One region of the Geodermatophilus sp. SYSU D00705 genome, then DNA from elsewhere that is predicted to be linked to it. Evidence: riboswitches for the same ligand, from Rfam matches in the RefSeq annotation. Region 1 holds a riboswitch; the other holds the start of a gene.

Evidence for each region. A riboswitch is a leader RNA that binds a small molecule or an ion and turns the genes downstream of it on or off. The one in region 1 is predicted to bind thiamine pyrophosphate.
Region 2: it holds a riboswitch for thiamine pyrophosphate, as region 1 does, so the genes downstream of both, thiM (hydroxyethylthiazole kinase) here and ACI78Q_RS15225 (ECF transporter S component) in region 1, are expected to answer to the same signal.

What each region holds. Positions count from the first base shown of each region.
Region 1 is NZ_JBJGYT010000018.1:55,128-69,838, forward strand. Features, by position in the region: gene ACI78Q_RS15150 (hypothetical protein) at 1-36, opposite strand, end outside; gene ACI78Q_RS15155 (methyl-accepting chemotaxis protein) at 131-1,708, opposite strand; gene ACI78Q_RS15160 (class I SAM-dependent methyltransferase) at 1,842-2,930, opposite strand; gene ACI78Q_RS15165 (class I SAM-dependent methyltransferase) at 3,006-4,121, opposite strand; gene msrA (peptide-methionine (S)-S-oxide reductase MsrA) at 4,221-4,874, opposite strand; gene ACI78Q_RS15175 (NADP-dependent oxidoreductase) at 4,975-5,997, shown strand; gene ACI78Q_RS15180 (hypothetical protein) at 6,027-6,230, shown strand; gene ACI78Q_RS15185 (alpha/beta fold hydrolase) at 6,227-6,916, shown strand; gene ACI78Q_RS15190 (1-aminocyclopropane-1-carboxylate deaminase) at 6,964-7,980, opposite strand; gene ACI78Q_RS15195 (GntR family transcriptional regulator) at 7,970-8,629, opposite strand; gene ACI78Q_RS15200 (GNAT family N-acetyltransferase) at 8,780-9,328, opposite strand; gene ACI78Q_RS15205 (VOC family protein) at 9,352-9,864, opposite strand; gene ACI78Q_RS15210 (aminotransferase class I/II-fold pyridoxal phosphate-dependent enzyme) at 9,957-11,414, shown strand; gene ACI78Q_RS15215 (Mut7-C RNAse domain-containing protein) at 11,419-12,135, shown strand; gene ACI78Q_RS15220 (Nramp family divalent metal transporter) at 12,244-13,536, shown strand; TPP riboswitch at 13,645-13,748, shown strand; gene ACI78Q_RS15225 (ECF transporter S component) at 13,746-14,363, shown strand; gene ACI78Q_RS15230 (ABC transporter ATP-binding protein) at 14,435-14,711, shown strand, end outside.
Region 2 is NZ_JBJGYT010000003.1:80,141-94,851, reverse strand. Features, by position in the region: gene ACI78Q_RS03385 (MMPL family transporter) at 1-994, opposite strand, end outside; gene ACI78Q_RS03380 (TetR/AcrR family transcriptional regulator) at 1,015-1,644, opposite strand; gene ACI78Q_RS03375 (M20 family metallopeptidase) at 1,726-2,817, opposite strand; gene pgm (phosphoglucomutase (alpha-D-glucose-1,6-bisphosphate-dependent)) at 2,822-4,459, opposite strand; gene ACI78Q_RS03365 (alpha/beta fold hydrolase) at 4,606-5,466, opposite strand; gene ACI78Q_RS03360 (helicase) at 5,564-7,285, shown strand; gene ACI78Q_RS03355 (TetR/AcrR family transcriptional regulator) at 7,301-8,014, opposite strand; gene ACI78Q_RS03350 (DUF4386 domain-containing protein) at 8,161-8,874, shown strand; TPP riboswitch at 8,900-8,994, shown strand; gene thiM (hydroxyethylthiazole kinase) at 8,987-9,784, shown strand; gene thiE (thiamine phosphate synthase) at 9,781-10,452, shown strand; gene thiD (bifunctional hydroxymethylpyrimidine kinase/phosphomethylpyrimidine kinase) at 10,449-11,291, shown strand; gene ACI78Q_RS03330 (TenA family protein) at 11,288-11,977, shown strand; gene ACI78Q_RS03325 (flotillin family protein) at 11,981-13,537, opposite strand; gene ACI78Q_RS03320 (hypothetical protein) at 13,528-14,088, opposite strand; gene ACI78Q_RS03315 (DNA polymerase IV) at 14,232-14,711, shown strand, end outside.

The sequences.
Region 1 (14,711 bases):
GCGGAGGGCAGGCGGCAGCGCGCGCGGCGTCGTCATGGGCCCAGCCTGCCCGCCGTCCCCGCCGCGGCCCAGGGGGTGCGGCCCTGGCACGGCCGGCGGGCGTGGGCGACGAGCGCGCGAGGTCCTGACCTCAGTAGCGGAACCGGCCCACCGCGGAGCTCAGCGCCGCCGCCATGCGCGCGACCTCGTCCATCGCCGTCCGGGCGTCGGTCATGGCACGGGTCGTGGCACCGGCTGCCCCGGCCACGGCGCTGATGTTCTCGGCGATCTGACCGGCGGAGACCGCCGCCTCGGCGACGTTGCGGTTCATCTCCGTGGTCGTCGCCGTCTGCTCCTCGACGGCGGCGGCGATCGTGCCCTGCGAGTCGTTGATCGCGCCGATGATGCGGCCGATCTCCCCGATGGCCCGCACCGCGCCGCCGGCGTCGGCCTGGATCGCCTCGACCCGCGCGGTGATCGTCTGCGTGGCCCGGGCGGTCTCCTGCGCGAGCTCCTTGACCTCGCCAGCCACGACGGCGAAGCCCTTGCCCGCCTCGCCGGCCCGGGCCGCCTCGATGGTGGCGTTGAGCGCCAGGAGGTTGGTCTGCTCGGCGATGGCGGTGATCACCTGCACCACGCCGGCGATCTCCCGCGAGGACTCCCCCAGCTTGGCCACGGTCGCGGTGGTGCTGTCGGCCACGGTCACCGCCTGCGCCGCCACGCGCGCCACCTCACCGGCGTTGCGGGCGATCTCGCCGATCGAGGCACCCATCTCCTCCGAGCCCGCGGCCACGGTCTGCACGTTGCGCGACACCTGGCCGGCCGCCTCCGCGACCACGGCGCTCTGCTGCGCCGACCCGTCGGCCAGCCGGGTCATGTCCTGCGCGGTCACCGCGAGCTCCTCGGTCGCCGAGGCCAGCGTCGTCGTGGTGTCGCCGATGGTGCTCACCACGCCGCGGAGGTGCTCCAGCGAGGTCTCCAGGGCCGCCGCCATCCGGCCGACCTCGTCCCGGCTGGTGACGCCGGTGACGCCGCGCAGGTCGCCGTCGGCCAGCCCGGCCAGGACCGCACCCACCCGGCGCACCGGCCCGACGACCGACCGCGTCACACCCCAGCCGAGCCCCGCCAGCACCAGCACCCCGCCGACCGCGACCAGCACGGCCAGCGTGATCGCCGTCCCCCGCTGCTCGGCGCTGGCCGCGGCCGCTGCCGTCGCCGCCTCGTGGACGGCGGCACCGACGGCCGGCAGCTCGTCCTCGAGGACGGCGAAGGCATCGGTGAAGGCCGGGGCGGCGGCGCGGGCGGCGGCCGGGTCGGTGCCGGCGAGGGCGACGATCCGGTGGGCGGTGGCGAGATAGGCGTCGACCGCCGGGAGGACCTCCTCGACGGCCGCGGCGACCTCGGCGTCCAGTCCGGCGCCGGCCACCGCGGCGAGCACCTCGCGCAGGGTGGCGTCGTGGGCGGCGAGGTCGGCCGCCGCCGTCCCGCCGGCCGGGCCGTCGAGCAGCGCCTGGAGCACGTCGCCCCGGACGGCGTCGTGCATCATGTCGGCCTCCAGCGCGGCGGCGGTGGCGCGCGTGGTCCCCAGCAGCTCGTCGGTGCGCTCGCCGGTCCCCCGCAGGGCCTGCACGGTGAGGACGGCGAAGGCCGACAGGACGACGGCCCCGGCGGCGACGAGGGCGGCGAGCTTGACGCCGAGCGGACGGTCCGACCAGAGGTTGCGCGCCATGGGGCACTCCTGCGTCGCGGCGATCGGCGCGGAGGTGCGCACCGTTGGCACCTCGATCGGCACGTCGGTGGAGCGACTACAGCGGAAGTGCTCCGATCTTCATGGACTTGTTCGTTCCGGAACGTGTCAGGGGTCACTCCACCAGCCGGTAGAACCGGAAGAAGTCGTTGTCGATGGGCAGCACCTCGATCCCGGCGAAGCCCGCCGCGCGCGCGTACCGCTCCAGCGTGGCCGGCCGCATGACCGTGCCGGTGCCCACCGACGGCCGCGTGGAGAGCCCGTCGGGCAGGCAGCAGGTCAGGCTGTAGCCGTACATCAGCCGTTCGGTCTCGTCCCCGGGCGCGGTGAACCGCTCGGCCACCCGCTCGTCGACCACGAGCACGGTGCCGCCGGGCCGGGCCATGCGCCGCATCGCGCCGAGGACGGCGACGGGGTCGGGCATGTCGTGGACGCACTCGAACGCCGTCACCAGGTCGTAGCCGCCGTCCTCCCCCGCGGTCGCGGCATCCCCGGCGGTGAACCGCACCCGGTCGGCCACCCCGGCCTGCTCGGCGTGGCGCCGGGCCTGCTCGACCGACGGCTCGTCGACGTCGAAGCCGTCCACGTGGGCCCCCGGGTACGCCCGCGCGATCCCGATCGCCGACCAGCCCATGCCGCAACCCACGTCGGCGACCCGGCCGCCGGCCCGCAGCGCCGTGTCCACCCCGGGCACCCGCGGGAGGTCCTCGGTCGCCATCGGCCCGAGGAAGTAGGGGCGGTTGGCGTCCCCCTGCGCCTCCCGGGCGTCGGGGCCCATCTCCGCCCAGCTCAGCCCGCCCCCGGTGCGGTAGGCCTCGCGCAGCCGTGGCACGTTGCGCAGGAACGCCAGGGCCACGCGGGCGAACGGGGGCATGTAGGAGCGGTCCAGCTCGTCGACCAGCACGCCGCGGTACTCGGCCGGCAGCGTGTACCGGCGCGCGTCCGGCTCGGCCGCGACGTCGTCGACGGTCAGGATGCCGGCCACCGCCTGCTGCTCCAGCCACTCACGGGCGTAGCGGGCGGCGGTCCCGGTGCGCTCGGCGAGCTCGGGCGCCGTCGCGGGGGCGTCGGCCAGGGCGCGGTACCAGCCCAGCTCGACACCCAGCTCGACGGCGGCGAGCTCGAGGCTGCCCAGCACGCCGGCGAGGAGGCGCTCGGCGAGTGCGTCGGCGGTGCCCGCGGGCGGGGTCCCGGTCGTCGTCATGGCCCCGCACCGTGGCCTGCGCCGCGGAACCCCGGCCAGTGCCTTTGGCCCCGTCCAGAGGGGCGGCCGGCCCCCTCAGCGGCGGGTGGAGACGGTGACGGTGAAGCGGCGGTCGGACGCGGCCGCACGGGTGGGCCCGACCAGCCGGCGCAGCGCCGCCCGGTGCGGCAGCTGGTTGTTGTAGACCGTCCACAGCTCCCCGCCCGGGCGCAGCACCCGGCCGGCCGCGGCGAACAGCCGGTCGGCGGCGGCGGTCACGACGGCCGCACCCACGTGGAACGGCGGGTTGCACACGACGAGGCCGACGCTCGCGTCGGCGACGCCGGCCGCCGCGTCGTCCCGGGTCACCCGCACCCGGTCGGTCACCCCGTTGGCCTCGGCGGTGGCCCGCGCGGAGGCGACGGCGGCCGCGGACTGGTCGCTGGCGACGACGGCGAGCCCGGGCCGGGCGAGGGCCAGGGCGGTGGCGAGGACGCCGGTGCCGCAGCCGAGGTCGAGGGCGCTCGCCGCGTCGGGGGCGGCGCGCTCCAGCGTGGCCAGCAGCGCCCGCGTCCCGACGTCCACCCGCGTGCCGGCGAACGCCGCCCCGTGCGCGCAGACGGTCAGGCCGAGGTCGGCGTGCACCTGGCAGTGCGGGAAGGACGGCCGGACGCCGTCCCGGGGCCCGCGCGCGACGAGCAGGCGGGACTTCTGCCGCGCCAGCGTGGCGGACACGTCGGTGAACGAGGCCCGCAGGACGTCGTTCATCGCGTGGGTCATGTGCTTGACCCGCCCGCCGACGAGGAAGGTGACGTCCGGGTCGGCGGCGGCCGCGAGCTCGGCGACCTCGCGCAGCGCGTCGAGCGACTTGGGCGCCTTGGCCAGCACCAGCCGGGCGCCCGCGAACAGCTCCGGCGAGAGGGGCAGGGTCCGGTGGGCTCCGGTCAGGCCGGTGCGCTCGGCGTTGCGGGCCAGCGCCAGCTCGCCCACCAGCAGGTCCTGGGCGACCCGGACGTCGCGGGCACCGGCCGCGACCGCGCCGAGGGTGAGCGCGCCGTAGGAGTCGTCGACGACGGCGACCTCGCCGGGGCCGGCCGCCGCGAGCGCCGCGGCCGCCTCGTCGAGCAGCAGGCGGTCGGTGGCGTCGACCGCGACGAGGTCCGGCGCCTCGACGTCCGGCTCCCGCCGCAGCTGCGCCAGCAGCTCACCCACGGACACGACACCCCCTCTTCGCCGAGATCGGCGATCTCGGCGGTGTACGGCCCGCGAACCGTACGAGATCGCCGATCTCGGCGAGACGGGCGCGCGGGTTCAGACGCCGGGCAGGCCGACCGGGCAGGAGACACCGGTCGAGTGGATCGGGCAGTACCCGTTGGGCACCTTGTGCAGGTACTGCTGGTGGTAGTCCTCGGCGTAGAAGAACTCGCCCAGCTGCGTGATCTCGGTGGTGATCTCGCCGTAGCCGGCCGCGGTCAGCCGCTCCTGGAACGCCTCCCGGCTGGCCAGCGCGGCGGCCTCCTGCTCCGGGCCGTCCACGTAGATCGCCGACCGGTACTGGGTGCCGATGTCGTTGCCCTGGCGCATGCCCTGCGTCGGGTCGTGGTCCTCCCAGAACACCTTGAGCAGCTGCTCGTAGGAGATGACCGCGGGGTCGAACACGACGAGCACGACCTCGGCGTGGCCGGTCCGGGCCGAGCAGACCTCCTCGTAGGTCGGGTTCGGCGTGTAGCCGCCGGCGTACCCGGCGGCGGTCGAGTAGACCCCCGGCGTCTGCCAGAACACCTTCTCCACGCCCCAGAAGCAGCCGGCGCCGAAGACGGCGGTCTGCAGGCCCTCGGGGAACGGCGGCTTGATGCGGTTGCCGTTGACCGCGTGCAGCTCGGGGACGTGCGGCAGGGGGTCCGGCCGCCCGGGGAGGGCGTCGTCACGGGACACCGGCTGGGTCTTGGCCCGGGAGAACAGCATGCCCCGAGCGTAGGCCCGTCCACCAACGGTCGGTTGTGCGTCACCGATCAGCGGCAGCAGGATCGAGCCCGGGGACGACGTCGACAGCGCAGGAGGGCCCGTGAGCACGACGACCCGCGAGTGGCACCTGGCGGCCCGGCCGCACGGCGAGCCGACGCCGGAGGACTTCCGGCTGGTCGAGGTGCCGGTGCCCGACCCGGCCGAGGGGCAGGTCGTCGTCCGCATGGTGGCGATGTCGGTCGACCCGTACATGCGCGGGCGGATGCGGTCGGGCCCCTCCTACGCCCCGCCGTGGGAGGTGGGCGAGGTGATGAAGGGCGGCGCCGTCGGCCGGGTGGTCGCCTCGCGCGCGCCGGAGCTGCCCGAGGGCACGCTGGTGCTCACCGACGCGGCCTGGCGGGAGGTCGCCGTCCTCGACGCCGGCGCGGTGCGCCGGCTCCCGTCGCTGACCGACGCCCCGCCGTCGTGGTTCCTCGGCGTGCTCGGGATGCCGGGCCTGACCGCGTACACGGGGCTGTTCCGGGTGGCCGGCTTCACCGCGGGCGACGACGTGTTCGTCTCCGGCGCCGCGGGGGCCGTCGGCAGCCTGGTCGGTCAGTTCGCCCGGCTGCGCGGCGCCGGGTCGGTCGTCGGCAGCGCCGGCAGCCCGGCGAAGGTCGCCTGGCTCACCGGCGAGCTGGGCTTCACCACGGCCTTCGACTACCACGACGGGCCGGTCTCCGAGCTGCTGCACGCCGCCGCGCCGGACGGCGTCGACGTCTTCTTCGACAACGTCGGCGGCGAGCACCTGGAGGCGGCGATCGGTGCCCTGCGGGTGCACGGGCGGGCCGCGCTGTGCGGCTCGATCTCCGGCTACAACGCGGTGGAGCCCCCGCCCGGCCCCCGAAACATGTCGCTCATGGTGGGCAGGCGGCTCACCCTGCGCGGCTTCCTCGTCGGGGACCACACCGACCTGCGGGAGGAGTTCACCGGCACGGTCGCGGACTGGCTGCGCTCGGGCGACCTCGTCGTCCGGGAGACCGAGTACGAGGGCATCGAGAACGCCGTGCCGGCCTTCCTCGACCTCCTGCGTGGGGGCAACACCGGGAAGATGGTCGTGCGGCTGGCGCCCGACCCTGACTGAGCGCGCGCCGTCCGGGGCAGTCTGGGGGCATGTGGCTGTTCCTGACCCGCCGCCTCCGCACGTGGCTGCTGCTCACCGTCGTCGTCCCGCTCACCACCGGCCTGCTGCGCCGGATCGGCCGCTCGCTGGAGCGCCGCACCGGGCCGACGCCGCTCACCCGCGGCCTGCTCCGCGCCGGGGACCTCGGCGACCGGGCGCGCGCCACCCTGCGCGGTGGGCGCCGGCGGCGGTGACCGCGGGCGACGTCCCGGCCCTGGAGCACGTCCCGGCGTCCGGCCCGGTCCGGGCGCTGGCGGTGTTCTGCCACGGGGGCACGGTCGCCAGCGTGGACCCGCCGCGGGAACGGGCGCTGTCGCTGCTGCGGATGCGGGCGATCGAGCAGTTCGTCCGCGCGGCGGGCGCCGACCGGGGGCTGGGCACCTACCTCCTGCGGTACCGGGTGGCCGGGTGGAACGGCCCGGCCGCCGACGCCTACGCCGACCTGCGGTGGACGCTGGAGGAGGTCCGGGCGCGGCACGGCGACGACGTGCCGGTGGTGCTGGTGGGCCACTCGATGGGCGGCCGGGCGGTGCTGCGCGCCGGCGGGGACGCCTCCGTGCGCGCCGTCTGCGCGCTGGCCCCGTGGACGCCGCCCGGCGAGCCGGTGGAGCACCTGCGCGACCGCACGGTGGCGGTCCTGCACGGCCGGGGCGACCGCTGGGTGCCGGCGGCGCTGTCGGCCGACTTCGCGGCGCGCGCGTCGCAGGCCGGCGCCCGCATCGCGCGGTTCACCGTCACCGGCGGGCACAGCATGGTGCGGCGGGCGATGGTGTGGCACACGTTCGTGCGGGACGTCGTCCTGGCCGGCGCCGGGCTCGCACCGTGGCGGGCCGACCTGCGCGAGGCACTCGACCGCCAGGAGCTCGCCGTCCCGCTGTGAGCGGAGGCTGGGAGGCGAGGATTCCTCGCCTCCCAGCCTCCGGTCCCTCAGGAGAAGAGGGCGCTGTAGCCGTTGAGCGCGGGCTGCCCGCCGAGGTGGGCGTAGAGCACCGTGGACGACGGGTCGATCTCGCGCCGCCCGACGAGGTCGATCGTCGCGGCCATCGACTTCCCCTCGTAGACCGGGTCGGTGACCATGCCCTCGGTGCGGGCGGCCAGCTCCATCGCCGTGATCGTCGTCTGGTCGGGGATGCCGTAGATCCCGGCGTGGTAGCGCTCGTCGAGCTCGACGTCGTCGAGGGTCAGCCCGCGGCGCAGGCCGATCAGCTGCCCGGTGCGCTGGGCGATGCGCAGGACCTGGTCGCGGGTCTCGGCCGGCTTGGCGCTCGCGTCGACCCCCAGCACCCGCCGCGGCCGGGCGCCGTCCTCCTCGAGCTTGGCGAAGCCCGCGACCATCCCGGCCTGCGTGGAGCCGGTGACCGAGCAGACGACGACGGTGTCGAAGAAGACGCCGAGCTCGGCCTCCTGCGCGGCGACCTCCTCCGCCCAGCCGGCGAAGCCCAGGCCGCCGAGCGGGTGGTCCGACGCCCCGGCCGGGATGGCGTAGGGCTTGCCGCCGGAGGCCTCGATCTCGGCGAGCGCGGTCTCCCAGCTCTCCTTGAACCCGATGCCGAACCCGGCCTTGACCAGCCGGACGTCGGCCCCGGCCAGCCGGCTGATCAGGATGTTGCCGACCTTGTCGTAGACGGCGTCGGGCCAGTCCACCCAGCTCTCCTGCACGAGCACGCACCTGAGGCCCACCCGCGCGGCGACCGCGGCGACCTGCCGGGTGTGGTTGCTCTGCACGCCGCCGATCGACACGAGCGTGTCGCAGCCCTGGGCCAGCGCGTCGGCGACGAGGTACTCGAGCTTGCGGGTCTTGTTGCCGCCGAACGCGATGCCGGAGTTGACGTCCTCCCGCTTGGCCCAGACGGCGGCGCCGCCCAGGTGCTCGGTCAGCCGGTCCAGCCGGTGCACCGGCGAGGGGCCGAACAGCAGCGGGTAGCGGGGGTGGTCAGACAGCATCGGGGATCTCCTCGTGCAGCTCGGACAGCAGCGCCGTCCAGATCTCGGTGGTGGTGGCGACGGCGGCGTCGACGTCGGCGTCCGCGCAGGCGGCGATCAGGCGGTCGTGCAGGGCGACGGACTCCCGGCCGTGCGCGGTGGCGAAGCGCCGGCGCTCCAGCCGGCGGACGGCGGGGGTGAGCCGGGCGACGGTCGCGGCGAGCGCGCCGTTGCCGCAGCGGGCGAGCAGGACGGCGTGCAGGTCGTCGTCCGCGGCGAGCGCGGCGTCGGCGTCCCCCGCGGCGAGCGCGGCGGCGAACCGCTGGTTGGCCGCCCGCATCGCGGCCACGTCCTCCGGCGTCGTGGCGGCGGCGGCCTCCCGGGCGGCCAGCTCGTGCATCGCCCGGACCACGACGGCGGCGTCGCGGACCTCCCGCACCCGCAGCGGGGTGACCCGGGTGTGGCTCTGCGGTTTGGCCTCGACCAGCCCCTCGTCGGCCAGGCGGGCGAGCGCCGCCCGCACCGGGGCGACCGACAGTCCGAGCCGCGCGGCCAGTTCGGCGTCCTTGACCACGGCACCGGGCTCGAGGTCGCCGGAGACGATCGCCTCGCGGATGCGGGTCAGGGCGACGTCCCGCAGGAGGACGCGGCTGACCGGAGCGAGGGACACAACTGACATCTCAGATGTCAGGCGCACTGCCGTCAAGGGGCTCGCCGGCCGCGGTCACCGTTCTGTGCACTCTCCGTGGCCTCAGGGGTCGGCAGCCCACGTCCTGTGCACAGACCGCGGGCCGGGCGCAGGCCCGCGGCCCGGCAGAGATCAGGCGAAACTCGGCGCGGGGTCGTCGGAGAGCCGGCCCCACAGCAGCTCGTCGTGCTTGATGCCGTCGCCGTAGCGGTAGGAGCGGCGCAGCCGGCCCTCGACGGTGAACCCGGCCTTCTCCGCGACCCGCCCGGAGGCCGGGTTGTCCACCGCGTGGCACAGCTCCACCCGGTCGACGGCCAGCTCGGCGAAGGCCCACCGGCAGGCGGCGTCCACCGCGCGGGGGGCCACCCCGCGGCCGCGCGCGGCGGGCATCGTCCAGTAGCCGACCGACGCGCCGGCCTGGGCCCGGTCGATCGAGTGCAGCGACACCGAGCCGAGCAGCGTGCCGGTGCCGGCGTCGACCACGGCCCAGGAGGCGTGGTCACCGGCGGACCAGTCGGCCCGCCGGCGCAGGAACGCCACGGCGTCGTCGCGGGTGGTGGCCGGGACGGCGTTCCACCGACACAGCAGCGGGTCCTGCATCGCGGCCAGCACGTCGTCGGCGTCGTCCGCACGCCAGGTCCGCAGGCGCAGCGCGCCGGCGGTCAGCTCCACCGGTTCCACGGGGAGGCATCCTCCCCGACTGCTCAGGCCGGGACCGAGACCCCGACGCCGCCGCGCGTGTGGGCGCCGTAGCGGGCGATCTCGCGGTCGAGGTCCAGCGGCGAGGTCATCGCCGCACCCTCCAGCAGCTCCGGGGTGATGGCGTCTGCCGGCAGCAGCCAGGAGACCTCGAACTCCAGGCCGTCGGGGTCGTGGGCGTAGAGGGCCTTGGTCGTCACGTGGTCGGACATCCCGACCAGCGCACCGGCCTGCAGCAGCGCGTCGCGGATGCGGGCCAGCTCGGCGAGGGTGTCGACCTCCCAGGCCAGGTGGTACAGCCCGACGGTGCGCCGGCCGGCCTCCGAGGCCCCGGCGCCCACGCCGATCTGGAACAGGCCCAGGTCGTGGTCGTTCGTCGACCCCTCCGCCTGCAGGAAGACGGCCGTCCCGGGGATCTCCGTCTTCGCCCGGAAACCCAGCACGTCCCGGTAGAAGGCGTGGCTGCGGGCGACGTCGCGGACGTAGAGGACGGCGTGGTTGAGGCGCTGGACCGGCATGACGGTGCTCCCTTGGACGGCTGCACCCCAGTCTGCGCGCAATTCGTTGACGTTTCAAGTATCAGTCCTGCCCGTCCGGGTAGGGGCACGCCATGGACCACTCACGCGTGCCCGTCCTCGAGGCCCTGCAGGAGTTCCGCCGCCGCGGCGACGTCGTCTTCGGCCCGCCCGGGCACAAGCAGGGCAGGGGCGCGGACCCGCGGGTGGTCGAGGTCGTCGGCGAGGGCGTCTTCGCCTCCGACGTCCTCTCGCTCAACGGGCTGGACGACCGCCGGGAGTCGCAGGGCGTCACCACCCAGGCCGAGGAGCTCATGGCCGACGCCGTCGACGCCGACAAGGCCTTCTTCTCCACCTGCGGCAGCTCGCTGTCGGTGAAGAGCGCCATGATCTCCGTCGCCGGCCCCGGCGAGGAGCTGCTGGTCAGCCGCAACGCGCACAAGTCCGTGGTGGCGGGGTTGATCATCAGCGGCATCCGCCCGGTCTGGGTGCACCCGCACTTCGACGACGAGCGGCACCTGGCGCACCCGCCGGAGCCCGAGGACGTCCGCCGCGCCCTCGTCGCCCACCCCGGCGCCAAGGGCATGCTGCTGATCACCCCCACCGACTGGGGCACCTGCGCGGACATCGCCGGTGTGGCCGAGGTCTGCCACGAGCGGGACCTGCCGCTCATCGTCGACGAGGCGTGGGGCGCGCACCTGCCCTTCCACCCCGACCTGCCGGCGTGGGGCATGGACGCCGGCGCCGACGTCGTCGTCACCAGCGTGCACAAGATGGGTGCGGCGATCGAGCAGAGCTCGGTGTTCCACCTCAAGGGCTCCCGCGTGGACCCGGAGGTGCTCAAGCAGCGGGAGGACCTGCTGGGGACCACGAGCTCCTCGTCGCTGGTCTACCTGACCCTCGACGGGTGGCGCCGGCACATGGTCGAGCAGGGCGAGGAACTGCTGGGGACGGCGATCGAGCGGGCCGCGCGCATCCGGGCGGAGCTCGCCGCGATGCCCGGCCTGGCGGTCATGGGCCGGGAGGTCATCGGCACCGGCGGCGCCTTCGACCTGGACCCGCTGGCGATCACCGTCGACGTCCGGGGGCTGGGCATCACCGGCTTCCAGGCCGGGGACTGGGTGCGGGCCGCCTGCCACGTGGACCTCGGCGCGGCCGACACCTTCCGCGTCAACGCCCGCATCACCCACGCCGACGACGACGAGACCGAGAAGGCGCTGCTGGACGCGATGCGGGCCCTGGTGGACGGCGCACCGTCGATGGAGCGATCACCGCGCGTGGACCTCCCGTCGCCGCAGGGCCTCGAGCTGGAGCAGGTGATGACGCCCCGGGAGGCGTTCTTCGCCCGCGTCGAGCAGGTCCCCGCGGCCGAGGCGGTCGGGCGGGTGGCCGCCGAGCTGGTCAGCCCGTACCCGCCGGGCGTGCCGGTGCTGGCGCCCGGCGAGCGGATCAGCCAGGACGTCGTGGACCACCTGACCACGGGGGTGCGGGCCGGGATGCTCGTCCCGGACGCCGCGGACCCGTCGATGGAGACCCTCCGCGTCGTCGCGTGAGTCGATGGCCGTCGTCGTCCGGGTGCCGCCGGAGCTGGCCTTCCTCCTCCGCCCGCGGGACCGCCCGTCCCGCGAGCGGCGGCTGGCCTTCGACCCGGACGCCACGCTGGGGCACGTGCTGCGGGCCGCCGGCGTCCCGCCGACCGAGGTGGGCGGGCTGCGGCTGGACGGCGTCCCGGCCCGGCCGGAGGACCGCGCGCACCCGGACGGCGTGGTGGACCTCGTCCCCGTGCCGCGGCCCCAGCCGGCCCCGCCCGGTGGCTTCCTGCTGGACGTCGGGCTGGGCGCCCTCGCCCGCCGGCTGCGGCTGCTCGGTGTGGACGCCGCGTGGTCCAACGACGCCGACGACCCGGAGCTGGTCGAGCGCGCGAACGCCGAGGGCCGGGCCCTGCTCACCCAGGACCGCGGGCTGCTCATGCGCCGGGCACTCGGACGCGGCGCCCTGGTGCGCGGCAGCCGGCCCGACGACCAGCTGGCCGACGTCCTCGACCGGTTCGCTCCCCCGCTGGCCCCGCTCACCCGGTGCACCGCCTGCGGCGCGCGCCTGACCCCGGTGGCCAAGGCCGAGGTCGCCGACCGGCTGCCGGCGGGCACCCGCCGCACCTACGACGAGTTCTCGCGCTGCCCGGCCTGCGACCGGCTCTACTGGCGCGGCGCGCACGCCCGCCGGATCGGGGCGGTCGTCGCGGCCGCCGAGCGGCGGGACGGCGGCACCGCGTAGGACAGCCTCACCTCGGCCCGCGGGGGCCACACGTTGGCCCCGGCGTGTCAGGGCGCGCGGGCACAGCGAGGAGCGCTCACCCACCCGTCGCACCGCTGCGAGGCCCCCGTGTACCTGTCGAAGACCGAGGCCGCCGTCCTCCCGACCACCCTGGTCGGCTCGCCGGATCGGAGGCCGGCCCCGGGCAGCCGCCGCCGGATCTGGCCCCTGCTGGGGCCGGCGTTCGTGGCCGCGGTGGCCTACGTCGACCCGGGCAACTTCGCGACCAACTTCTCCGGCGGCGCCTCGTTCGGCTACACGCTGCTGTGGGTGATCGTCGCGGCGAACCTCATGGCGATGCTCATCCAGTCGCTGACCGCCAAGCTCGGGCTGGCGACCGGCCGGGACCTGGCCACCCTCTGCCGGGAGAACCTGCCCCGCCCGGTCGCCCGGGGGCTGTGGGTGCAGGCCGAGGCGGTCGCCATCGCGACCGACCTGGCCGAGATCGTCGGCGGCGCGGTGGCGCTGTACCTGCTGTTCGGGGTGCCGCTGCCGGTCGGCGGGGTCATCACCGCCGTCGTCGCGTTCGTGCTGCTCGCGGCGCAGTCCCGCGGGCACCGGCCGTTCGAGCGGGTGATCGCCGGGCTGCTGCTGGTCATCGGCCTGGGCTTCGGCTACACGCTGCTCAGCTCCGGCGTCGACGCCGGCGGGGTCGCGGCGGGCATGGTGCCGTCGTTCTCCGGCTCGGAGAGCCTGCTGCTGGCCACCGGCATCCTGGGCGCCACGGTGATGCCGCACGTCATCTACGTGCACTCGGCACTCACCCCGGGCCGATACGGCGACGTCGTCACCGCCGGGCGCACCGAGAGCGGCCGCCGCCGGCTGCTGAAGGCCCAGCGGATCGACGTCCTCGTGGCCATGGGCCTGGCCGGGCTGGTCAACGCCGCGATGCTGGTCATCGCCGCGCAGCTGTTCACCGCCGACGACGGCATCGCGTCGCTGGAGAGCGTGCACGCCGGGCTCGGCGACCAGCTCGGCACCGGCGCGGCGCTGGCCTTCGCCGTCGCGCTGCTGGCCTCGGGCTTCGCCTCCTCCTCGGTCGGCACCCACGCCGGGCAGGTGGTCATGGCCGGGTTCCTGCGCCGCTCCATCCCGGTGCTGGCCCGTCGGCTGATCACCCTCGCCCCGGCGCTCGCGGTGCTCGTGCTGGGCGGGGACCCGACGACGGCGCTGGTCTGGTCGCAGGTGGTCCTCTCCTTCGGCATCCCGTTCGCGCTCGTCCCGCTGCTGTGGCTGACCTCCCGCCGCGCGGTGATGGGCTCCTGGGTGAACCGGCCGGTCACCACGGTCGCCGGCGCGGTCGTCGCGGCGCTGATCATCGGGCTCAACGGGCACCTGCTCCTGGGCTTCGCCCTCGGCTGAGGCGCCCTCCCGCCGATCATGGCGTCGTGACCACTCCGGAGCCGCCTCCGGTGGTCACGGCGCCATGATCGCGTGTTCGGCGAGGGGCTACGCTGGGCGGCACAACCGAACACACAGCAGGGGAGCGCTTCGGCGCTGAGAGTGCGGGATCCCGCAGACCCTCGAACCTGATCCGGGTCATGCCGGCGCAGGGAGTCTGGAGGAAGACCATGGCCGAGCAGGCCGTCCGTCCGTCGTCGGCTGCGCCCACCCGGGGGCGTCCCAGCCGCTGGCGCACCGTCGACATCGTCGTCACCGCCGTCCTCGGCGTCGCCTTCGGCGTCGTCTTCTGGGCCTGGGGCCTGCTGTGGGCGGGCACCGGGGCGGCGTTCGCCGCCTTCCCGCCCGGGCAGGCCTTCATGTACGGCGTCTGGCTGGTCCCGGCGGTACTCGCGCCGCTCGTGGTCCGCAAGCCGGGCGCGGGGCTGTTCGCCGAGCTGATCGCGGCCGTCGTCTCCGCGCTGCTCGGCTCCGCCTGGGGGACGACGACGATCGTCTACGGCATCCTGCAGGGCCTGGCCGGCGAGGCCGGGTTCGCCGCGTTCCGGTACCGCTGGTTCGGCTGGGTGCCGGCGCTGCTGTCGGCGGCGCTGGCCGGTGCGATGGCCGCCGTCCTCGACCTCCTCTACTACTACCCGGACTGGACCGGGGGCTGGAAGACGACCTACGTCGTCCTCGTCGTCGCCGGCACCACGGTCGTCGCCGGCGTCGGAAGCGTGCTGCTCACCCGGGCGCTGGCGGCCAGCGGCGCCCTGTCGTCGTTCGCCTCCGGCCGCACCCGGCACTGAGCGGCACCGGCCCGGCCGCCGTCGCGCTGGCCGGGTGGGGTTTCCGGCACGCCACGCGGCGGGCCTGGGCGGTGCGGGACGTCGACCTGCGGATCGACCCCGGTGAGCGGGTGCTGCTCACCGGCGCCTCCGGGTCGGGCAAGTCGACGCTGCTGCGGGCGCTGGGCGGCCTGCTGGACCCGGAGAGCGGGGACGCCGACGGCGTGCTGACCGTCGACGGCGCCCCGCCCGACCGGCGGCGGCAGCGGGTCGGCATGGTCTTCCAGGACCCCGACGCGCAGCTGGTCATGACCCGCGCCGGGGACGACGTCGCGTTCGGGCTGGAGAACGCCGGCACGCCCCCCACCG
Region 2 (14,711 bases), on a different contig from region 1:
GCCGCAGCCCGGCGAAGCCCATGAGGGCCGGCAGCAGGGTCAGCGCGACGGCGACGGCGACCAGCACCGTGGCGGCGGCGGCCAGGCCCATGACGCTCAGGAAGGGGATGCCGACGACCGACAAGCCGGCGAGGGCGATGACCACGGTGAGGCCGGCGAAGACGACCGCCGTCCCGGCCGTGCCGGTGGCGCGGGCCGCGGACTCCTCCGGGTGCATGCCCGCGGCCAGCTGGGTGCGGTGCCGGGAGAGGATGAACAGCGCGTAGTCGATGCCGACGGCCAGGCCGATCATCAGGGCGAGCGTGGGCGCGGTCGAGGACAGCGAGATCAGGCTGGAGACGCCGAGCAGGCCGCCGAGGCCGACCCCGACGCCGACGATCGCCGTCAGCAGGTTCATGCCGGCGGCCAGCAGCGAGCCGAAGGTGAGCACGAGCACCAGGACGGCGACGGCGACACCGACGAACTCGGTGGGGCCGATGTGCACCCCGGTCGTGCCGAACGCGTTGCCGCCGACGGCGACCTCCAGGCCGGCGTCCTCGGCCGCCGCGGTGGTCTCCTCGAGGGCGTCGAGGCTGCCGGCGTCCAGGGCCTCGCGCTGGACCTCGTACTGGACGGTGGCCAGGGCGGCGCGGCCGTCGGGGGTGAGCGCCTGGCTGGTGAAGGGGTCGGCGACCGCGGCCACCTGCGGCGCCTGCGCGGCCGCGGCGACGACCTCGGCGATCGCCTGCTGGTAGCGCGGCTCGGCGAGGCCGGCGCCCTCGGGGGCGGCGAAGACGATCTGCGCGCTGGCCCCCGCAGCCTGCGGCTGCAGTTCGGCCAGCCGGTCGAGGGCGGCCTGGGACTCCGAGCCGGGGATGGTGAACGTGTCGTCGAACTCGCCGCCGGCGGTGACCAGGACGGCGACGACGCCCGCGAGGACCAGCACCCAGATCGCGGCGACGAGCCGACGGGAGCGGTAGGCGGCCCGGCCGAGCCGGGCGAGCAGGGTTGCCATGGGTGTCGAGTGCTCCGGGTTCAGTGGGAGACGGCCGCGCGCAGCAGGAGCAGCAGCGCGGTGTGTTCGAGGTCGGGGTCGCCCGGGGTGGACGGGTCGACGGCGTCGTCGGCGACCGACCGCAGGACGGTGCCCTCGTGCAGGGCGATGAGGGCGCGGGCCAGCTGCCCGGCGGGCACGGTGAGGCGCAGCCCCAGCCGGGTGACCGCGCCCTCGATCAGCGTGGCGACCTGCGCGTGCATGGCGGCGGTGTGCTGGCGCAGCGCGGCGGCGGCCTCGGGGTGCCGGGCGGCGTGCAACGTGTACTCGGTGTGCACGAGCACCCACGTCCGGTCGGCGCGGAGCGTGTTCAGGCAGCGCTCGACCGCGGCCGCGACCGGGTCGTCCTCCCCTTCGAGGCCGGCCAGCTGCTCCTCCGCCCGCGACAGCTCGCGCCGGGTCTCCCGCTCGTAGAGGGCGGCGAACAGCTCGTCCTTGGTGCGGAAGCTGGAGTAGAACGCGCCGCGCGTGAAGCCACCGCGGCGGCAGATGTCCTCGACGCTGGCCGCGGCGAAGCCGACCTCGGCGAAGGTCTCCAGCGCCGCGTCCAGCAGCCGCTCCACGGTGACCTCACGGCGGCGTTTGGGCCGGTCGAGGTCCTCGCTCGTCACGATGCACGACTGTATCGGATACACCCGTGTATCGAGACGTGACCTGCCTCGCCCTGGGGACGTGCCGGGAGCAGGCTGCGGTCAGCCGCGCCAGCGGGCGACGACGTCGGTGAACGCCGCGGCTGCCTGCTCGAGCTCGGCGAGCTCGACGTACTCGTCGACGGCGTGCATCACCGCGGGCGTGCCCGGACCCCAGACGACGATCGGGGCGCCGCCCACGACCTGGCCGAGCACCGACGCGTCGGTGAAGTAGGTGGCCGGTGTGGGCAGCACCGTGGCCGGCAGCGCGGCCACCCACGGGTCGTCGGCCGGGGTGCCGACCGGCGGCAGGTCGACCCGCACGTCGACGTCCGCCACCTCCGGCTGGCCGCGCCACCAGGCCAGCAGCTCGTCGCCGGCGGCGACGGTGCGCATGTCGACCACCACCTCGGCCCGGTCGGGGACGACGTTGGGCACCGTGCCGCCGGCCACCACGCCGGGGTTCCACGTCTCGGTGCCCAGGAACGGGTCGGTGCGGAACGGCAGGGCGCTGCCCGCGCGGGCGAGCAGCGCGACGAGGTCGAGGACGGCGTTGTGCCCGCGCTCGGGCGTGGAGCCGTGCGCGGCCCGCCCGGCCGTCCGGACGGCCAGCCAGAGCGCACCCTTGTGGCCGAGGACGACCTGGTTGCCGGTGGCCTCCGGGACGACGACCGCGCCCACCGCCTGGTCGGCGACCGCGGCGGCCGCGGCGGCGGCGCCCTGGGAGCCGATCTCCTCGTCGCTGGTGAGCAGCAGCGCGACCGGCGTCTGCGGGTCGGCGGCGGCGAGCGCGGCGGCCGCGGCCACCACGCCGGCCTTCATGTCGCTGCCACCCCGGCCCCACACGCGGCCGCCGTCCAGCTCGGCGCCGAAGGGGTCGCGGGACCACGCGCCGGGGTCGGGCACCGGCACGGTGTCGACGTGGCAGGCCAGCAGCAGCTGCCGGCGGCCCGGGTCGGTGGGGGTGCGCAGCAGGGTCCACGGGTGGTCGGGGTCGCGGCCCTCCGTGACCTCCAGGTGCGGCGCCCGCTCGCGCAGCACCTCGGTGAGCGCGCCGAGGGTGTCGCGCTGGGCGGCGGCGTCCCCCGACACCGTCGTCCGGCCGACGAGCTCCCGCACCAGCGCGGTCAGGTCGAGCGCGGCCACGTCAGCCACCGAGTCACCTCCCACCCAGCGCCGCGGTCACGACGGCGCGGGCCTCCTCCTGCACACGCGCCAGGTGGTCGGGGCCCTTGAACGACTCCGCGTACACCTTGTAGACGTCCTCGGTGCCGGAGGGGCGGGCGGCGAACCAGGCGTTCTCGGTGGTCACCTTGAGCCCGCCGATCGCGGCGTCGTTGCCCGGCGCGCTGGTGAGCTTGGCGGTGATGGGCTCGCCGGCCAGCTCGGTCGCCGTCACGTCGCCGGGGGAGAGCTTGCCGAGCTTGGCCTTCTGCTCCCGGGAGGCCGGGGCGTCGACCCGCGCGTACGCCGACTCCCCGTAGCTCGCGGTCAGCTCCGCGTGCAGCTGGGACGGCGAGCTGCCGGTCACCGCCTGGATCTCACTGGCCAGCAGCGCCAGCAGGATGCCGTCCTTGTCCGTCGTCCAGACGCTGCCGTCGCGGCGCAGGAACGAGGCGCCCGCGGACTCCTCACCCCCGAAGCCGACCGACCCGTCGAGCAGGCCGGGGACGAACCACTTGAACCCGACCGGCACCTCCACCAGGCGCCGGCCGAGGCCCGCGACCACCCGGTCGATGAGGGACGACGAGACGAGGGTCTTGCCGACCGCGGTGTCCTGGCCCCACTCGGGCCGGTGGGAGAAGAGGTAGGAGATCGCCACGGCGAGGAAGTGGTTGGGGTTCATCAGCCCGCCGTCCGGGGTGACGATGCCGTGCCGGTCGGCGTCGGCGTCGTTGCCCGTCGCGATCGCGTAGTCGGCGCGCTTGCCGATGAGCGAGGCCATCGCACTGGGGGAGGAGCAGTCCATGCGGATCTTGCCGTCCCAGTCCAGCGTCATGAACCGCCAGGTCGGGTCGACCAGCGGGTTGACGACGGTGAGGTCGAGGCGGTGCCGATCGGCGATGGCGGCCCAGTAGTCGACGCTCGCGCCGCCGAGGGGATCCGCGCCGATCCGCACGCCGGCCGACCGGATCGCGTCGACGTCCAGGACCGACGGCAGGTCGTCGACGTAGTCGCCGAGGAAGTCGTGCGCCGCAGCCGCCGCGCGGGCCCGGCGGAACGGGATCCGCTGCACACCCTCCAGCCCGGCCCGCAGCAGCTCGTTGGCGCGGTCGGCGATCGTCTTCGTCGCGTCGGTGTCGGCCGGCCCGCCGGACGGCGGGTTGTACTTGAACCCGCCGTCGCGGGGCGGGTTGTGCGACGGGGTGACGACGATGCCGTCGGCGAGCCCGGAACTCTTCCCCCGGTTGGCCTGCAGGATCGCGTGGCTGACCGCCGGGGTGGGGGTGTACCGGTCGGCGGCGTCGACCAGCACGGTCACGTCGTTGGCGGCGAGCACCTCCAGCGCGCTGGCCCAGGCCGGCTCGGACAGCGCGTGCGTGTCGCGGCCGACGAACAGGGGCCCGTCGTAGCCCTGCGCCGTGCGGTACTCGCAGATCGCCTGCGTGGTGGCGAGGATGTGCGCCTCGTTGAAGGCCGCGTCGAACGCCGACCCGCGGTGACCGCTGGTACCGAACACCACCTGCTGCGCCGGGTCCGACGGGTCGGGCTCCAACGTGTAGTACGCGGTGACCAGCGAGGCGACGTCGATGAGGTCGTCCGGCCGGGCCGGCTGTCCTGCGCGGGGGTCGGTCATGTCGCCGATCTTGGCCCGGACCCACCCCGGTCGCGACCGGTGGACACGGCGGCGCCGGCCGTCCGCGTGGAGGGCCGGGCCGGACGGTGTGGTCGCTCGGTACCGGGAGCGCCGGCCGAGCACCTGCCGCTCGGCCGGCACCCCCGTCAGGCCGTGCCGTCCCGCCCCTCGACCGCGGCGAGGAAGCGCTTGAGCGTCTCGAGGAACACCTCCGGCTGTTCGGAGTGCACCCAGTGCCCGGCGTTCTTGACCCGCACCAGCCGGGTGTTCGGGCACAACCGGTCCATGCGCTCCCGGTCCTCGGGCAGGACGTAGTGCGAGTTGGCCCCGGCGATCCACAGCACCGGCCCGTCGTACCGCGCCCCCGGCGGCGGCTCGGGGAAGCCGCGCAGCTCGCCGAGGTCGCGCTCGAGCAGCTCCAGGTTCAGCCGCCACCGCCAGCCGCCGCCCTCGCCGAGCCCCTCGCGGACCAGGCTCTGCAGCAGGAACGAGCGCACCATCCGGCTCGGGACGGCGGAGCGCAGCGCGGCGTCGGCGTCCTCGCGGCTGGTGAGCGCGTCGAGGTCGAGGGCCCGCATCGCGGCGATGTACGCGCCGAACGGGGAGGCCTCCTCGTCCTCGTCGTCGGTGCGGCCGCCGGACACGGGGTACTCCGTGGGCGCGATGTCGACGACGACGAGGGCGCGTAGCAACTCCGGGTGGCGCAGCGCGAGCTGCATCGCGACCTTGCCGCCCATCGAGTGCCCGACGAGGGTCACCGGCTCGCCGAACGACTCGAGCTCCGCCGCGACCATCCCGGTCATGTCGACGTAGTCGACGCGGTCGGTCCACGGCGAGTGCCCGTGGTTGGGCAGGTCGAGCAGGGTGACGCGGTGATCGGCCGAGAGGCCCTTGGCGATCGTCGTCCAGTTCTTCCCCTGGCCGAACAACCCGTGCACGAACACCACCCGCGGGCCGGCGTCCCCCAGCGTCCGGGCGTGCAGCCGCTCGTCGGAGTTCGTCGTCACCCGGCGATTCCACCAGATCCCCGCGGCCTCCCCACCTACCGTCGACGGCCGACGAAGTCACCGGTCGCCCTCGGCGCCGACGAAGGAGAGCGCACCCATGCCCGGACGGCGCCGCCGGACGACGACCCGGTCCACCACCCGCAGCACGACCGCCACCCGCCGCAAGCCACCGGCCCGCCGCGCCGCGAAGCCCGCCCCGGAGCCGCCGGTCGCCGGGCCGGGGGAGCGGGTGTGGGTGCTCGCCGTCCCGTTCCGCGCGCCGGCGCCCGGCGCCCAGTGGCGCCCGGACCTGCAGGCCCACGTGTACGTCGGCCGCGAGCTGCCGCCGGAGCTGGCGCCCCACGCCCCCGCGCCGTACACCTTCGAGCGGTTCCTCGAGGACGAGCTCAACCCGATGCCGCGTCCGCTCCCCGCCGGCCGCCCGATGCAGCCGCGCGACGAGCAGCTCACCGGCGCCGCGGCGATCGCCGCCTCCGCGAAGGCCGGGCACCGCGTGTTCCTGCTCGGTGACGACCCCGGCGTCGGCAAGACCGGCACCGCGGTCCTCGCCGCGCGCGAGGTCGCGGCGCAGCGCGGCGGCCGCACCGTGCTCGTCGTCGCGGACCGCCCCGCCGCGATCACCATCCCGCACTGGACGCGCTCGATCGCCGGGTTCGGGGACGGCGGGCTGCGCTGGTGCGTCACCACCTGGGACCGCCTGGCCAAGGTCGCCAAGTTCCGGTTCGACGTGGTGATCGCCGACGAGGCACACATGGTCCGGCACACCACGACCCAGCGGTGGAAGCACTGGAAGGCCGTCTCCGGCGCCGGCCGGGTCAAGGACGCGCCGTTCGTCATCGCCGCGACCGCCACCCCCGCGCACACACCGCTGGAGCTGCCGTACCTCGCGCCGCAGTTCGCGCAGCGGCACGGCGAGCCGCTGCGCGCCTGGTCCGACCTGCCCGGCCGGCTGGCCGAGCACGGGTTCCACGTGGAACGCGGCCGCTACGGCTGGGCCTGGACCGAGGACGCCGACGAGCGCCGCGCCGACCTCGCCCGGCTGCAGGGGTGGCTCGCCGACGGCACCCCACCGGCGACGCTGCACCGGCCGGCGCCCTGGGGGCCGGTGTCGGTGACCGGGACGCCGGTCGCACTGACCCCCGCCGAGCGGTCCGCCTACGACTCAGAGTGGCAGGAGTTCCGGACCGAGATGCAACTGGCCCGGCGCGCCCGGCAGAGCGCCCGCGGCCGGGCGGCGCTGCTGCGGTTCCGGCAGAAGGCCGGCCTGATCCGCGCGCAGGCGACGGTCGACTGGGTCAGGGCGCAGGTGGAGGCCGAGCGGCAGGTGGCCGTCTCGGTGGAGTTCGTCGAGACGGCGGCCGACCCGATCCGCGAGGCCCTGCTCGACTCCGGGATCCCCGTCGCCGCCATCTACGGCCGCGACCGGTTCGACGTCGAGGCCGAGCGGCTGCGCTTCCAGACCGGCGCCGCGCCGGTGTGCGTGTTCACCGTGACCGCCTCCATCAGCCTGCACGCCGGCGAGCTGCTGCCGAGCGGGTCCGCCGCCTCGGCCACCCCGCGGGTCGGGCTGTTCCACCAGCCGCGGTTCTCCGGCATCCAGGCCCGGCAGGTCACCGGCCGCACGCACCGCGACGGCCAGGTCTCCCCGTGGCGGGTCGCCTTCGCGGAGGACACCGTGGAGGAGCAGGTCGCCCGCGTGATGGTGGAGCGGCTGGCGGTCAGCGGGTCGACCGCCGGCGCGGACACGTCGTCCCTGCAGGAGATCGCCGAGTTGCTGGACGCCGACTGGCTGCCGGCCACGGCGCTGACCGACGCCTGAGCCCGTCCGGTCCCGTCAGCCGGGCACGGAGGCCGGCCGAGAGCTCCAGCCCTGCTGTCGCAGCCGGTCGAACCCGTCCAGCAGCAGGTCGAGGGCGAACTCGAACTCGAACTGCTCGTCGCAGCCGGACCCGGCCCCGGGGCCCTCGTTCGCGGCCACGGCGATCTCGAGGATGTGCGGGTACCGCTGGGCGAACTCCGCCGCCATGGCCGCCTGCTCCTCCGGGGTGGGAGCCGGCGCGTCCGCACCGGGCGCCTCGTCGAACAGCTCCGGGCTGAAGCCCCAGATGCGGTTGCCCAGCGCGTGCATCACGTGGTGGGTCAGGTCGGCGGAGAAGCCCCCCGCCCGGAACGTGCCGGTCACGGCGTCCATGTAGCCGAGGACGGCGGGCGTCCGGCGGGTGCGGGACTCGATGGCCTGCCGCGCCCACGGGTGCCGCAGCACCGCCCGCCGCGCGGAGAGCACCCGCTCGCGCACCGCCGTCCGCCAGTCCATCGACGGGTCGGGCGCCTCGAACTCGCCGATGACGACGTCGACCACGCCGTCGAGCAGCTCCTCCTTCGAGGCGACGTGCTTGTACAGCGCCATCGGCACGACCCCCAGCTCCTGGGCGAGCCGCCGCATGCTGACCGCGTCGATCCCGGCCTCGTCGGCCAGCTGGACCGCGGCGCGCAGCACCCGCTCCCGGCTGAGCGGGACGCGCCGCGCGCCGGCTGCCTGCTGGGGCATCGCGGCTCCCTCCCACCGACGAGCTCGCCCCGACGAGCTCCCCGCCGAGGCCACCCTGACGAGCCTAGCCCTTGACCGGTGTACGACGTACACCTACCGTCTCCGGCATCGGTGTACGCCGTACACCTCAGCCGGGAGGGAACGACATGAGCACGGACAGAGGGACCGCGGTCGTCGCGGGGACGTTCTTCGTGGTGGCCGCGGTGACCGCGGTCGTGGCGCTGGCGCTGTACCAGCCGGTGCTGGGCGACCCGGGCTACGTCCTGGGCGCCGGTGCCGACACCCACGTGCTGTGGGGCGGCTTCCTCGAGGTCGTGCTCGCCGCCTCGTGCATCGGCACCGCGGTCACGCTGTACCCGGTGGTCAGGCGGCACGGCGAGGGCATGGCGCTGGCCTACGTCTGCGGCCGGCTGCTCGAGGCCGCGCTCATCGTCGTCGGCGTCGTCAGCCTCCTGTCCGTGGTCACCCTGCGGCAGGACCCCGCGGCCGGCACGGACGACGCCGGGCTGCTGGCGGTCGCGCGGTCGCTGGTCGCCCTGCACGACCGGACGTTCCTGCTGGGCCCCGGCCTCGTCATCGGGGTGAACAGCCTGCTGCTCGCCGTCCTCGTGTACCGGTCCCGGCTCGTGCCGCGCTGGATCGCCGTCCTCGGGATCGTGGGCGGACCGGTCGTCTTCGCGTCGTCCACCGCGATCCTGTTCGGCCTCTACGAACAGGTCTCCGTGTGGGGCATGGTCGCCGCCCTCCCCGTCACCGTCTGGGAGATGAGCCTCGCCGCCGTCCTCATCGCCAGGGGCTTCCGGCCGTCGCCCCGCCCGGCCGTCCCGGTCGCGCGGCCCGCGGTGACCGCCGCGGTCTGAGGGCCCGGCTGTTAGGTTCGGCGGCGGAAGTGACACGGGGTGTCCCCGCAGGGGACTGAGAGCACACCCGTCGAACCTGCTCCAGTTCGTACTGGCGAAGGGATGTCACGGCGTGGATGCCGACGACCTGCGCGCGGCCCGGGCGGCCCTGCGCGCCACCACCCCCCTGGTGCACTGCCTGACCAACACGGTCGTGCAGACCCTCACCGCCAACGCCCTGCTGGCCGCCGGCGCGGCGCCGGCCATGGTCGACGCCCCGGAGGAGGCCGCCGACTTCGCGGCCGTCGCCTCCGCCGTGCTGGTCAACGTGGGCACGGTGAACGCCCGCACCGCCGAGGCGATGCGCCTGGCCGCCCGGTCGGCGGCCGCCGCCGGGACGCCGTGGGTCCTGGACCCGGTCGCCGTCGGCGGCCTGGTCTTCCGCACCGAGCTGGCCACCGAGCTGGTCGGGCTGCGGCCCACGGTGGTCCGCGGCAACGCCTCCGAGGTGATGGCGCTGGCCGGCGCGGGCAGCGGCGGCCGTGGGGTGGACAGCACCGCCGGCACCGACGCCGCGGCCCCGGCCGCGGCCGACCTGGCCCGCCGGACCGGTGGGGTGGTGGCCGTCAGCGGCGAGGTCGACCTGGTCACCGACGGGCGGCGGACGGTCCGCGTGGGCGGCGGCTCGGAACTGCTGACCCGCACCACCGGTGCCGGGTGCGCCCTCGGTGCGCTGGTCGCCGCCTACGTCGCCGCCACCGGCGACGCCCTCACCGGCACCGTCGCCGCCCACGCCCACGTGGCGCTGGCCGCCGAGGTCGCCGCCGACCTCGCCGACGGCCCGGGCACCTTCGCGCCCGCGTGGCTGGACGCGCTCGACGCCCTGGACGGCGACTCCCTGGCCGGCGCCGACATCCGGGGTTCCCGGTGACCCGCTTCGACCCCACCCTCTACCTGGTCACCGACACCGCGCTGTGCCACCCGCGGCCGGTCGCCGACGTCGTCCGCGCCGCGGTGGCCGGCGGGGTCACCGCCGTCCAGGTGCGCGACAAGACCGCCTCCCGCCGGGAGCTGCTGGCGCTCACCCGGGCGGTGCAGACGGCGCTCGCCGACCGGCCGGACGTGGCGGTGGTGGTCAACGACGCGGTGGACGTCGCCGTGGTCGCCGGCGCCGACGGCGCGCACGTGGGACAGGACGACCTGCCGCCGGGGGAGACCCGCGCGCTGCTCGGGCCGGACCGGCTGCTCGGGGTGAGCGTCTCCTCGGCGGCGGAACTCGACGCGGCGCTGGCCCTGCCCGCGGGCACCGTGGACGTCGTCGGGCTGAGCCCGGTGTGGGCCACCCCCACGAAGCCGGACGCCGCTCCGGGGCTGGGGCTCGCGGGCGCCGCCGCGCTGGCGGCCGCCGCCCGTGCCGGTGGCCTGGCCGCGGTGGCGATCGGGGGCATCGACGCCGGCCGGGCGGCCGACGTGGCCCGCACCGGGGTCGACGGGATCTGCGTGGTGTCCGCGATCTGCGCCGCGTCCGACCCGGAGGCGGCGGCTCGCGCCCTGCGGACCGGGATCGCCGCCGGCCGGGCCGCGGGGGCGCACCGGTGACCGCGCCGGACGCGCCCCCGCGGCGGGCCGGGGTACCGGTCGCGCTCACCGTGGCCGGCAGCGACCCCAGCGGCGGGGCCGGCATCCAGGCCGACCTCAAGACCTTCAGCGCCCTCGGGGCCTACGGGACGGCGGTGCTGACCGCCCTCACCGCGCAGAACACCCGCGGCGTGACCGGCGTGCACCCGGTACCGGCGGAGTTCGTCGCCCAGCAACTGCACACGCTGCTCGACGACGTCCCCGTCGCCGCCACCAAGCTGGGCATGCTCGGGACGGCTGAGGTGGTCGCCGCGGTGGCCGGCGTCCTGGCCACCCGCCCCGCCGGCCCGGTCGTCTGCGACCCGGTCATGGTGTCGACCAGCGGCCACCGGCTGATCGACGAGTCGGCGGTGGACGCCGTCCGCACCACCCTGCTGCCGCTCGCCGACCTCGTCACGCCCAACGTCCCCGAGGCGGCGGCGCTGCTGGACGCCGCGCCCGCGACCGACGTCGACGGGCTGGTCGGGCAGGGCGAGGCGCTGCTGGCGCTGGGCCCGCGGGCGGTGCTGCTGAAGGGCGGCCACCTGGGCGGGGCGGAGAGCGTCGACGTCCTGGTCACCGCGGCCGGCGCGACGCCCACCCGGCGGCCCCGGGTGGCGACCTCGGCCACGCACGGCACCGGCTGCACGCTCTCCTCGGCGCTGGCCGCCCTCGCCGCCGCGGAGGGCGCCGGCGACTGGCTGCCCCTGGTGGAGCGGGCGCGGGACTACCTGCAGGCCGCGCTGGTCGGCGGCGCCGGGCTGGGCATCGGCTCCGGGGCCGGCCCGGTCCACCACTTCGCCGGCATCTGGCCGTCGTGACCTCGTCCACCGAGCGGTTCACCGAGCGCGCCTGGGCGGCCACCGCCGGCCTGCGGGTGGCCATCGACGAGCTGTCCTTCCTCGCAGAGCTGGGCTCGGGCACCCTGCCGCCGGCCACCTTCCGGCACTACCTGGAGCAGGACACCCTCTACCTCGCCGAGTACGCCCGGGCGCTGACCCTGCTCGCCGCCCGCGCCCCGGACTCCGCCGCCGCGGCCTTCTGGGCGACGTCCGCGGCCACGACCGCGACGGTCGAGCGCCAGTTGCACGCCGACCTGCTGGCCGCCGAGCTCCGGCCGGCCGACCGGCCGGATGGCGACCCGGTGCCCTCACCGACCTGCCTGGCCTACGTCTCCTACCTGGTGGCCGCGGCGGCGACGGCTCCGTACGCGGTGGGCGCCGCCGCCGCGCTGCCCTGCTACTGGGTGTACGCGGACGTCGGCGCGCGGCTGGCCCGGACCGCCGCGCTCGTCCCCGGGCACCCGTACCTGCGCTGGGTCGCCGCCTACGACTCCCCGGCGTTCCAGGACGCCGCTCGCGAGGCCCGGGCACTGGTGGACGCGGCCGCCCTCGCGTCGCCCGGGGCGGAGCCCGCGATGCTGCGGGCGTTCACCGTCGCCACCCGGTACGAGCTGGAGTTCTGGCGGGCGGCGCACGAGCGGGAGACCTGGCCGGACCGGCTCTGACGGTCAGCTCGCCGGCGGTTCACCCGTGGCCGGGACGATCGGGATGCGGGTGGCGCCGTCCGTGGCCCGGGAGGCACCGTCCGCGCCGGGCGCGCCCGCCCCGCCCAGCCGGCGCAGCAGCGCCGCGACGTCGACGCCGGTGAGGTCGCCGGACAGCTGCAGGCCCTGCGCGACGTTGGCCGCCACCGACCGGCCCAGCGAGCCGGCGCCGTCGGCGGAGATGACCGTCATCTTGTCCACGCCGGCCAGCGGGGCGGCGGCCGCCTGGACGACGTCCGGGAGCACCTTGACCAGCATCTCCAGGATCGCCGCCTCGCCGTACTTCGCGAAGGCCTCCGAGCGGGCGTCCAGCGCCTCGGCCTCGGCCTGCCCGCGGGCGAGGATCGCGGCCGCCTCGGCCTGACCCTCGCGCTCGACGGCGTCCGCGACGGCCTGCCGGCGCAGCTTCTCTGCCTCACCCCGCTTGGCGCCCTCGATCGCCTCGGCCTCCGCCAGCGCCGAGCGGCGGGCCCGCTCACCCTCACCGGAGAGCTTGGCCTGTTCGGCGGCGGCCTGGGCGGCGGCGATGGTGGCCTGCCGCTGCGCCTCGGCGGTGAGGATCGCGGAGTTCTTGCGGCCCTCGGCCTCCTGCTCGACCTTGTACCGCTGGGCATCGGCCGGCCGGCGGACCTGGGTGTCCAGCTGCCGCTCGGTCAGCGCCGCCGTCCGCTCGGCGACCTTCTCCTGCTCGATGAGCACCGCCTGGTCCTGGGCGGCCTGCGCCAGCGGGCCGGCCGCGGCGGCCCGGGCCTTCGCCGCGTCGGTCTCGGCGGTGATATCCGCCTGCCGGAGCGCGAGCTGCCGCTGGGCGACGGCGATCGCCTCGTCGGCCAGCAGCTGCTCCTGCTGGGCGGCCTGCCGGGCGCGGGCCTCGGCGATGCTCGCCTCCTTGAGCACCCGGGCGGCCTCGGGACGGCCCAGGTCGGCCAGGTAGCTGCCCTCGGCCTGGATGTCCTGCAGCTGGAAGGTGTCGAGCACCAGCCCCTGCCCGGTGAGGGAGGACTCCGCCTCCTCGGCGACGGCGGAGGCGAACGCCGCGCGGTCCCGGATGATCTCCTCGATCGTCAGCCGGCCGACGATGGAGCGCAGCGCGCCGGCGAGCACCTCCGAGGTGAAGGTGTCGATGCCCTCCTGCTGGTTGAGGAACCGCTGCGCGGCGGCGCGGATGGAGTCCTCGGTGCCGCCCACCTTGACGATGGCCACGCCCTCGAGGTCGCACTTCACGCCCTGCTTGGACACCGCCCCGCGGATGCCGACCGGGATGCGGCGGCTGGAGAGGTCCATCGTGTGCAGCTTCTGCACCACCGGCAGCACGAAGACGCTCGCGCCCATGACGACCTTCTGACCGGAGGAGTCCCGTGAGGTCACCCCGTTGGAGCTGGTCACCTGGCGGCCCTGCCGGCCGGTGACGATGAACGCCTGGTTGGGTCCGGCCACCTTGATCCGGGAGAGCACCAGCAGCACGAGCAGGAGCACCAGGACGGCGATGCCGCCGATGGCGATGAGCAGGGTCAGGTCCACGGTTCGGGGCCTCCGGTCTGGGGCAGCTCGGGCAGGGGGTCGGGCGCGGTGGACACCACCTGGACGGCGGTCTCGCTGAGCGCCTCGACGACGTAGACGGGGGTGCCGGCGGCCAGCGGGACGTCGCTGCGGGCGGCGAACTTCACCTGCTGGCCGGCGACCCGCAGCCGGACCTCCCCGAACCCCGCGGTCGGGACGGCGGAGACCACGACCCCCTGCGCCCCGAGCAGGTGGTGGCGGGTGAGGGTCTCGGTGGTGGGCATGTTCCGCAGCGCCCGCGACAGCCGGACCGCGGCCCAGGCCAGCGGGACCGCGACCGCCAGCCCGAGGACCAGGGCCAGCCCGAGCCGGCCGGCGTCCGGGAGGTCGTCGGGCAGGAGCGAGGCGGCGGCGGCGCCACCGAAGCCGACGCCGCCGAGCAGCGCCGCCACGGCGGGGACGGAGAAGGGGCCGTCCGCGTCGCCGGCGAGGTCGCCGATCTCGCCGACGACCAGGGAGAGCAGCAGGACGGCGAGGCCGATCGCGCCCACGACCAGGAGAGCGACCTCCACGCGCCCCCCTCCGTCGGTGTGGCCGCCGACACTCGCAGGCGCGGGCGCCGGTGATCAACCGGAACCGGCACCGGGGCGTCCGCGTCACCCGGTCGGAGGACGGGCGACGATGGGGTGGGCCGGCGACAGCGAGGAGGTGGGGCGTGCGGCGGGAGGCGAGCATCCTCCACCTGGACCTCGACGCCTTCTTCGCCGCGGTCGAGCAGCGCGACAAGCCGTCGCTGCGCGGGCGGCCGGTGGTGGTCGGCGGGGTCGGCGGCCGCGGCGTGGTGGCGACGGCGTCCTACGAGGCGCGGGCCTACGGGGCGCGCTCGGCGATGTCCACCGCCGAGGCGCGGCGGCGCTGCCCGGCCGGGACGGCGTTCCTCGGCGGCCGGTTCGCCGCCTACCGGCGCACCTCCGACGTCGTCATGGAACTGCTGCGGGAGCTCTCCCCGCTGGTGGAGCCCGCCTCGCTGGACGAGGCCTACGTCGACCTCGCGGCCGGTGCCGGGCACGACCTCTCCGTGGACGGCGTCACCGCGCTCGGGCGCCGGCTGAAGGAGCGGATCGCCGAGGCCACCGGCGGGGTGACCGGGTCGGTGGGCATCGGGTCCTCGAAGCTCATGGCCAAGATCGCCTCC